One region of the Pallidibacillus thermolactis genome, then DNA from elsewhere that is predicted to be linked to it. Evidence: riboswitches for the same ligand, from Rfam matches in the RefSeq annotation. Region 1 holds a riboswitch; the other holds the start of a gene.
The links. A riboswitch is a leader RNA that binds a small molecule or an ion and turns the genes downstream of it on or off. The one in region 1 is predicted to bind S-adenosylmethionine.

Region 1 (5,224 bases):
GTACTGAAAAAGCTGTTCATCGTGATGGTTTAGAAAATAGCAAACAGAAGTTACTTTATACTGAAATCTTCTGTCAAGAAGCATTCAACCGCATTGAGAATGATGCTAAAGAAACGGTTGTTGCGATTGCAAGTGGCGATAATCTGCGTATGACATTATCTGCTTTACGTAAATTAACTCGCCATACGCCAATCAATGTAATTGCGAAAAAGCGTGAGGCCGCTGCAACAATTATTGACAAGGAAAAATATGTTGTGTAACGACATCAAAATTGAAAAAGGTTAGCAATAAGAAACCCGAGAAAGATTATTTGACGATTCTCGGGTTTCTTTTATTTCGGGAATAGGAATTGTGAAAAAATAAAAGGATCGATTCATACGTTACTTAAAATTTAGAATTTACACTTATTCGTGATATAATAAATAGTAATTTAAGGAATTTCTATTATTGGTGGTGAATGTAATGTCGCTTACATTTTATTGGTATCCTAAATGTGGCACATGCCGAAAAGCAAAAAACTGGTTAGATGAACATCAAATTGAATATGAAGCTGTTCATATTATAGATAATCCGCCTTCAAAAGAACAGTTAGAAGATTTATACAAAAAAAGCGGTTTAGAATTGAAAAAGTTTTTTAATACAAGTGGTAAAAAATATCGTGAACTCGGTTTGAAGGACCGTGTAAAAACAGCAAGTGAGGAAGAGTTACTTGAGTTACTTGCCTCGGATGGTTATTTGATAAAACGGCCAATTGTTACGGATGGTCATAAAGTTACCGTTGGTTTTAAAGAAGAAGAATTTGCAAAAAATTGGTCCTAACACTTTTACATAATGATTGTCAGAAAGAGATCACATCTTGTATGATGGACTTGATACATATTTTCTTGGAGGGATGAACATGGCTTCGCCAAAGGAATTACGTTATTCTGAAGAACATGAATGGGTAAAAGTTGAAGGAAACATCGTGCGTGTCGGTATCACTGACTTTGCACAATCCGAACTAGGAGATATCGTTTTCGTAGAACTACCAGAAGTAGGTACTGAGTTAAAAGTGAATGAACCTTTTGGAAGTGTAGAATCGGTTAAAACAGTTTCTGAATTATATGCACCGGTTAGCGGTAAAGTTGTTGCTGTTAATGAAGAGTTAAATGATAGCCCAGAACTTGTCAATGAATCACCTTATGAAAAGGCGTGGATGATTGAACTTGAGGCAAATGATTTAAGTGAAGTGGATCATCTTTTATCTTCGGAAGGTTATGATAAATTAATTAGTGAATAATAAAGAAAAGGACTGATATATTTTTTATTTTATAAGTCCATATAAAAACGTCTGATTGGTCAGGCGTTTTTATTTTACTCGCATATAATAACATTAGAACAAATGAATCATTTTCGTTGAATCTCTCAATATTTTGCATTTATTGCATAGTTTATTAAGAAATAACGTTTTAATTATACTACAAATAAACAGGTGATAATTATGATTCGTTATGTTGAGAAGGTAATTATTGTGGAAGGCAAAACGGATAAGAAAAAAGTACAATCAGTTGTGAATGAACCAGTAGAAATCATTTGTACCAATGGCACATTAAGTTTAAGTCGATTAGATGAGCTTATCGATTGTCTTTATGACAAGGAAGTGTTTATACTTGTAGATGCTGATAATTCAGGAGAAAAATTGCGAAAACAATTTAAACGGGAGCTTCCTGAGGCAAAGCATTTATATATTGACCGTATGTATCGCGAAGTAGCAACTGCACCGGATAAACATATTGCTTCCGTTTTATTACAGGCAAATATACACGTTCACACAAAATATTTAATTAATAATATAAATTGTTAACATATTATCGTATTATTTTTAGAGTCGGGAATAAAGGATGAACATCATGGAACAATGGACGAAGGAATTGTTTTTTGAACATTTAAATTCTGGAAAAAAGGGTGCGTTTTATTTATACACTCCGATGTGCGGCACTTGTCAATTGGCAGGAAAGATGTTAGAGATTGTAAGCAATACAATGCCGGATTTCCTTATTGGCAAAGCGGATTTAAATTACTTGCCAGAACTTGCGAAATCCTTTCAAGTAGAAAGTGTGCCGTGCCTTTTAATCTTTTATGAAGGTGAAATTAAAGAAAAAATATATGCCTTCCATTCTGTTACTTATATTTATGAAAAGTTAAATGTAAAAAGTTAAACGAATCATCATTTCAAAAAAAGGATTTCCTACCTAAACGCAGAAAAAGATAACAAACTGGTTAGGAGGAATCCGATGATTGATACCGCTCGACTAAAAAAGACCTTGGTGAACCATAAATTTCGTGCCCTCTTATTTCCAAACGAATCAACATATTTGAAAATAAAAACAAAAGATCAGCTGTTTACTATCCAATTGTCAAAAGAATGTATTGAAATTATTGATAATTGGGAAGGAACATCGGATGTAGTGTTATCAGGGGATTCAACAGTATTAAATGAAATTTTATATGGACATATGAAATTACAAGATGCTAAAGAATTAAATTCTATTATCGTTGAGGGGAGCTTCCGTCATCAACTCATGATGGAAGCGATCCTTTGGTTTAACCAAAAACTACCATTAACAAGTCAATGATTTTAAAAAGGGCGGTGGTTTCTTATTGAAAAAATGAATAAAAAATGACGGAATATTAAAATTTATCAAACTGTAAAAACGTGTAAAAAATTGTTGACGTCTAAATAAATAGGTGCTACAATTCTAAACATAATCAATAATTGAATAGTTAGGTCTTGCTCTTATCAAGAGAGGTGGAGGGATGTGCCCTATGAAACCCGGCAACCGTCAATACAATGGTATTGAAATGGTGCCAAGTCACACAAAGCAATTTTTTGCTTTGAAAGATAAGAGAAAGGACATACGATATATATTCGCGTGCCTTTCTACTTATCTTAGTAGAAAGGTATTTTTTATTTTATTCATTCTAATCTTTTACTCAATGAAAATTGTATTTTTACATGTTGACTTTGTTGTTTTAGAGAAATAAAAGTAAGGACATCAGAGAAGGAAGGAGGAGCATGATGATCTCCTTAAACAATGTAACAAAAGTGTTTAAGACAAAATCCGGCATGATTACTGCGGTAGATAATGTAAAAATAAATATAAAAGAAGGAGAAATATTCGGAATTATCGGGTATTCTGGTGCGGGTAAGAGCACGTTAGTCCGGATGTTTAATGGTTTAGAAAGGCCAACAAAAGGGACCATTACAATTGACGGGAAAGAAATTTCAAAGATAAGAGGTGCCGAATTACGAAAGGCACGACAAGAGATTGGAATGATATTCCAACACTTTAACTTACTATGGTCACGTACGGTTCGAGATAATATTTCGTTTCCGTTGGAAATCGCTGGTGTTCCTAAGGCGAAAAGGAAAAAACGTGTTGAAGAGTTAATAAAATTAGTAGGACTTGAAGGGAGAGAAGACGCTTATCCCTCTCAATTAAGTGGAGGTCAAAAACAAAGAGTCGGAATTGCCAGAGCTTTAGCAAATAATCCGAAAGTTTTACTTTGTGATGAAGCCACATCAGCACTTGATCCGGAAACAACGGATTCTATCCTTGATTTGCTTCTTGACATTAATAAAAAAATGGGACTTACGATCATTCTCATTACCCATGAAATGCATGTCATTCGTAAGATTGCTCATCGTGTTGCAGTAATGGAGAATGGTAAAGTTGTTGAAGTAGCGCCAGTGATGGAGATTTTCAAAAACCCAAAAACTGACATAACTAAACGCTTTGTACAACAAATTACGGATGAAGAAGAAACGATGGAGGCTGTACAACATCTTCTTGAGAAATATTCTACAGGTAAGATCGTAAAATTGACATTTATCGGGGAAACTGCGGAGCAACCCATTATTTCAGAACTTATAAAAGAACAATCGATCTCTATTAATATTCTTCAAGGTAAAATTTCTCAAACACGTACTGGATCTTATGGAACATTACTTATCCAGTTAGTAGGAGATACCGAACATATTGATAAGGCAATCGAACAGTTAAAAAAACAACAAGTTGGAGTGGAGGTGATTAGTCATGATTGAGGCCCTCTTTCCAAATGTTGAAATGGATAAGTTTTGGGAAAAAACATATGAAACTCTCTATATGACGGGAATCTCACTTGTTTTTATTTTTATATTCGGTATATTACTAGGTTTACTATTGTTTTTAACTTCTAAAGGGAATATTTGGCATAATCAGTTTATTAATTGGATGATTGCGGCTGTTGTGAATATATTCCGCGCTATTCCTTTTGTCATTTTAATCATTTTACTAATTCCATTTACGAAAGGCATTATGGGTACAATGATTGGACCGAATGCAGCTTTGCCTGCATTAATTATTGGTTCTGCACCATTTTATGCGCGAATGGTGGAAATTGGACTTAGAGAAGTCAATAAAGGGGTTATTGAAGCAGCCCAAGCGATGGGAGCAAGAACAAGTACAATTATTTTTAAAGTATTACTTCCGGAATCAATGCCTGCGATTGTATCTGGTTTAACCGTAACCGCAATAGCATTAGTTGGTTATACAGCCATTGCTGGAATTATTGGAGCAGGTGGATTAGGGAATTATGCTCACCAATATGGATTTGTCCGTGGAAATAACGACGTGACGCTATTTGGGACAATTGCAATCTTAATTATTGTATTTATCATCCAATTTATTGGAGACTTTATAACAAAGAGATTAGATAAAAGATAAGAGGGGGAAATTCAAATGAAAAAACTATTAACATTAATATTTACAGCTTTTTTAACTGTTACGTTGGCTGCGTGTGGTGGAGACGAAGGGAATACGAGTGAATCAAGTGATGGAGAGTCTAAAAAAATAGTTGTTGGAGCAACAGCAGTTCCACATGCTGAAATTTTAGAACAAGCAGCACCTATTTTGAAGGAGAAAGGTATTGAATTAGAAATTACAGAGTTCTCCGGTTACGAATTAATTAACCAAGCCCTTGTTGAAGGGGATTTAGATGCGAACTTTTTCCAACATATTCCGTACTTAGAGCTTGAAAAAGAAGAAAAAGGTTATGATATTGTAAATGCCGGTGGTATCCATATTGAGCCAATCGGTATTTATTCAAAAAAATATGATAAATTAGAAGATGTTGAAGATGGTGCAACTGTATTAATTAGTAGTAATAAACCGGATCATGGAAGAATATTGGCCTTATTTGAAAA
Region 2 (5,224 bases), on a different contig from region 1:
TTAACATTTTTTTCACTGTTTAGTGTTTGAATCAACGAAACGTCCTTTCGTTTTTTTATCTTATCCTTTGTATGATAAATCTGTAACAAATCTTCAATCATTGCACTTGCCGTCGCAAATTTCCCTGCGCCGGGACCTGTAAAGGTTAGACCACTAATTAATGAACCTTTTACAAAGATTGTATTATCAACACCATCAATTGAATAAAACGGATGGTTAACGTCTATTAAAACAGGTTTTACCCAAAATTGTGGCTGTTCGTTCGGATAATTGGAAAAATAGGCCATATGTCGAAAACGTAATCCTAATTTATCAGCAATAACGATTTGCTCTTTTGTAATTGACGAAATCCCTTTTCGCTCGATTCGATTCCATTCAATATTCGTTCCAGTTACCGTGTGTATTAAGATGTTTAATTTATAAAAGGCGTCAAATCCTTCAATATCACTAGACGGATCAGCCTCAGCATAACCTAATTCTTGCGCTTTTTTTAAGGCTTGATCAAAAGAATTATTTCCCTTTCGCATTTCCGTCAAAATATAATTTGATGTACCATTTAATATACCTTGAATCTCAAAAATTTTATTGGCTTGCAAAAGATTTGTAAGGGCTCCAATAATTGGTACACCACCAGCAACAGTTGCTTCATATTTCACCTTTACATGATGTTTTTCTGCCAACTTTAATAATTCATGTCCATAGGCAGCAAACATTGCTTTATTTGCCGTAATGACATGACAGCCTTTTTCAATTATCTGTTTCAAATATGAAAAACATGGATCTTTTCCTACAATCGCTTCAAAGACAATTTCTAAATCAGGTATTGCTAAAATATCCTCAATTTTATTCGTAACAAGTACTCCCGCATCAATTTGTCTATCTTTCAATGGGTCTTTAATTAAAATAGCTACTATTTCGATCGATGTTCCTAGAACATTTTTAATATACTCTCGATGGGAACGAATTCCCTCATAAATCCCTTGGCCAACAGTTCCAAAACCTAGTATTGCTGCTTTTTTCCCCAATATTCTAACACTCCTTTAGTAAAAAAGCACAAATTCCAGTCATACAATAATGGTCATGACAGAATTTAATGAAAAAAATCCTATCATGACCAAATGTAAGATGATTCAATCTAACCATTAACGATAGTAGTCGCTTTTACAGCGTTTTTAATTGCTTGGTCAAGATCTTCTATTATATCATCGACGTTTTCAATACCAACGGATAACCGAATCAATTCTTCCGGAGTACCAGTGAGTTTCAGTTCTTCATCACTTAATTGAGAATGGGTCGTTGAAGCAGGATGTATAATTAATGATTTTGCATCTCCTACATTTGCAACATGTGAGAATAATTTAACGTTATTGACAACTTGTCTGCCTACTTCTCTCCCACCTTTAACACCGAATACAACAATGGAACCAGCTCCCTTTGGTAAATATTTTTTCGCTAAATCGTAATAAGGATGATCTTCATGACCTGGATAGTTTACCCATGCAACATTCGGATTTTCTTTTAAATAAGTTGCTACTTTTAAAGCATTTTCACTATGTCTCTCATAACGTAAATGTAGTGTTTCAAGACCTTGTAAAAAGTAGAATGCATTTTGTGGGGATAAACATGCACCTGTATCACGTAATAATTGAACGCGTAATTTTAACGCGAAGGCAGCTTCACCTAATTCTGCATATTTCAGGCCATGGTAACCTGGATCTGGTTCATTAAATCCGGTAAATTTAGGATTACTCCAATCGAAGTTTCCAGCATCAACAACAACACCACCGATAGAATTACCGTGACCACCGATTAATTTTGTAGCGGAATGAACAACAACGTTTGCTCCCCACTTGATTGGCTTAGCACTATATGGAGCAAAAGTATTATCGATAATTAATGGTACACCGACTTCGTTTGCTATTTTAGCAACGGCTTCTACATCAAACACCTGTAAACTTGGGTTGCCAATAATTTCTCCAAAGAAAGCTTTTGTTTTATTTGTAACAGCTCTCCGGAAATTTTCTGGATCTTCTGCATCTACGAATTTTACTGTAACACCAAATTTTTTAATTGTATTCGCAAATAAGTTATATGTTCCACCGTAAAGGTTAGACGCTGCAATTACTTCATCGCCCACTTCAGCAACATTTAAAATTGCATAAGTAATGGCTGCTGAACCAGATGCAGTAGCTACAGCAGCTATACCGCCTTCAAGTTCGGAAACACGCTTTTCAAAAGCATCAACGGTTGGATTCATTATACGTGAATAAATATTTCCCGTTTCTTTTAGTGAAAATAAATCCGCAGCATGATCGGCATCTTTAAAAACATAAGAAGTGGTTTGATAAATCGGTACAGTACGTGAACCTGTCGTTGGGTCTACCTCTTGTCCTGCATGTAATAATATGGTTTCGTCTTTGTAATTATTTGTCATTTCCAATTCCCCCTCGTTAATTTTAGTACAGTGAGTATTTAATATATTAGAGAGTTGAAGAGGAATGTATAAAATAAAAAACCTCTTCAATAAGAAGAGGTCGAATATTCGCTTCCTCCTCTTATCTCTCAGATCAACTCAGATCTGTAGGATTTGGCACCTTTTCAAACATTGTTTGAAGGTTGCCGGGTTTCATAGGGCCTAATCCCTCCACCACTCTTGATAAGAGTAAATACTCACTTATTAAATTTTTGTTATTTAGAGTATAAGGAAAATTTTTCTATACGTCAACACTTTTTTAATTTTTTATTTAAATGTATTTTTAACTATTTTTAAATAATGGACTATTCATCTACATATGGATCCTTTTCATTACCTGGCAAGTCACCGAAAATCGTCATTGTACCTTCTTCATCTAATAATTCTTCATATTTTTCATGTTGCTTTGTTGGATATATGTTTATTGGTTTTCCATAAAGATCGACTGCACTAAAATTTTCATAATCTTCTACATACCCAAGATTTTCGTTAGGTTCAATATTTACATCATTGTAATGTTCGATTTGTTCCAAATAATCTTGGGGTGAATCACTTGTTCCCCAAGACGCCACTTCCTGCCATGAATCTTCAGCATCGAAAGTAATTCCTTCATCCCTTGACACATCAAAATTAAATTTACCATAAGGCGTCATTAATACATCTTCTTCAACAGGACGGTCTTTTGACGTGACTTTGTCCGGAGAATGTTCTTTACAGTATATCGTAGTAGGAATTGCCTCTAAACGTTCATATGGGATGTCTTTCCCACATATTACACATTTGCCATATGTTCCTTTTTCAATGGCCAGTAATGCATTGTGAATACTTTTCAAATATTCCCCTTCATGTTCATTCAAGGCAACATCCTTTTGTCTTTCAAATAATTCCGAAGCTTCGTCTGCAGGATGGTTATCATAACTTGATAATTCTCCAACCGACTCATGTGCATGTCCTTTATTTAAATCGAATTGATTATTCTCTTTCAGCCTTTTTTCAATATCATTTTTTTCTTGTGTTAGGATTTGTTTTAAGTGATGAATTTGTTGTTTCGTTAACATATACTTAACGCTCCTTTTATAGCTTTATAACAATAGTATTCGGCAAAAATAGTGAAAACATAATTGTCAAAATGAGACATCGTTCACAACCAAATAATAGAAGAAAGACAAAAATAACCATTTACTGATTTTACTCCCTTGTATACCTTTACTTATTACACAAACAATACTAGAGAAGAAATTATTTTCTTCGACTATAGAGAAAGAGGTGTATGTTTATATGGCCATGCGAAGACAATTAATGAAACAAATGAATATCAATAAAATGATGAATATGATGCCTCGCAGAAGAAGAAGACGAAATACAATGTTGTTATCATTACTTGGTCTTGGTATAGCAGGTGGGGCAACGGCAGCTTATACGATGAGGAAAGGAAAAGGAAATGAAAAAGTTAAACATTTATTTCGTAACCTGACCAGTAAAGCTGATAATATTGATATAAATAACATATTGAAACCGACACTTAGTAAATAAATGGTCCTACTAAGAAATAACGAAGGCATGTAGAGTTTTCATCTACATGCCTTATATATATTATTTAATTCACATTCATGTACCGTTTTCTGGATGATTATTTTTATCCAATCTTGCATTAGTTTCATTTTTTCCAGTTTCGTTTGTTTCTCCCACCATATTTGTTTGATTATCTTCAACCGATACATAATTATATCCTGATTGGAAATCATGCCCTCTTAAATAATAGGAAGGATCATTTGTAACATTCGGAGATTGGCCCACTTTTTCGTTTGTCACTGATTTTGAATTAGTTGGCTCGGAAAATTCCATTCCTAGCTCTGTTTGATACTGATCGTTTTTCGATTGCGATTGACTTTTTTTCTTAGTATTACTCTTTGTCTTTTTTGAAATATAATTGTCTTCACCAAATTCAGTATCAGCTTCAGTTTGGTACCAGTGTATATTGGCTCGACTACTTGTTTGTGCATTATAATTTGAAGAAAATTCTTCACCAAATTCTGTAGAGAAATCATTGTTCTCTTTACTTTTGCTCATGCTTTTTTCATTAAGCTTGGGCTTTGTCTCCTGGGCAAATTCAGTAGTATATCTTGTATTCTCTTCACGATTTTTATTATTTTCTGTATTGATTTTAGGATTCGTTTCTTCTGCAAATTCCGTTTGATAACTTGGCCGTAAAAGATCCAAATCATCTTTTTTATTTTGATCATGAATCACTGTCTTAGTTAAATAACGATGGTAAAACGCTTCACCTATTGCAATAATTAATGCTGTAATAAAACTCGCTACGCCTAATCTAATTGGTTGTTCTATTATCATCGCTCCAACTAGCCAAGTTCCTAAATAAGCTAGCCCAAAATCTGCAATAGTCGCAGCAGTGTTTCCGAATTGAGGTAAAATAACCATATCACCAATTAAATATGCAGCTATTGTTAAAATAAGACTAATGGTTAATATATCTCCGAAATCAACCCCATATAAAAATCCAAGAGTTACAAGTAATACTACTGTGATCATGACAAACTTTATCAATAACGCACGAGTATGTTTCATATTTATCCTCCTTTACGCATTTACTAAATGCATTTATTAGAATGGATTTTTTCCTATTTTTTTATTCTTATGCCTATATTCATTTCTGCTCCTTGCATGTTTTTTCTTGCATAATTTTAGTTTCATGTTAAAATTTACAAATAAACTTTTAACACGCTATAATCG

Region 2: another riboswitch for S-adenosylmethionine. It lies ahead of OEV82_RS14390 (O-acetylhomoserine aminocarboxypropyltransferase/cysteine synthase family protein); the one in region 1 lies ahead of OEV82_RS03335 (methionine ABC transporter ATP-binding protein).

What each region holds. Positions count from the first base shown of each region.
Region 1 is NZ_JAOUSE010000005.1:75,812-81,035, forward strand. Features, by position in the region: gene OEV82_RS03305 (acyl-CoA dehydrogenase family protein) at 1-260, shown strand, start outside; gene OEV82_RS03310 (arsenate reductase family protein) at 463-819, shown strand; gene gcvH (glycine cleavage system protein GcvH) at 899-1,279, shown strand; gene OEV82_RS03320 (toprim domain-containing protein) at 1,481-1,843, shown strand; gene OEV82_RS03325 (thioredoxin family protein) at 1,890-2,198, shown strand; gene OEV82_RS03330 (hypothetical protein) at 2,274-2,615, shown strand; SAM riboswitch class I at 2,774-2,888, shown strand; gene OEV82_RS03335 (methionine ABC transporter ATP-binding protein) at 3,059-4,084, shown strand; gene OEV82_RS03340 (methionine ABC transporter permease) at 4,077-4,745, shown strand; gene OEV82_RS03345 (MetQ/NlpA family ABC transporter substrate-binding protein) at 4,761-5,224, shown strand, end outside.
Region 2 is NZ_JAOUSE010000063.1:5,807-11,030, reverse strand. Features, by position in the region: gene OEV82_RS14395 (homoserine dehydrogenase) at 1-1,025, opposite strand, end outside; gene OEV82_RS14390 (O-acetylhomoserine aminocarboxypropyltransferase/cysteine synthase family protein) at 1,136-2,434, opposite strand; SAM riboswitch class I at 2,553-2,663, opposite strand; gene OEV82_RS14385 (TraR/DksA C4-type zinc finger protein) at 2,779-3,531, opposite strand; gene OEV82_RS14380 (hypothetical protein) at 3,752-4,006, shown strand; gene OEV82_RS14375 (YndM family protein) at 4,082-5,059, opposite strand.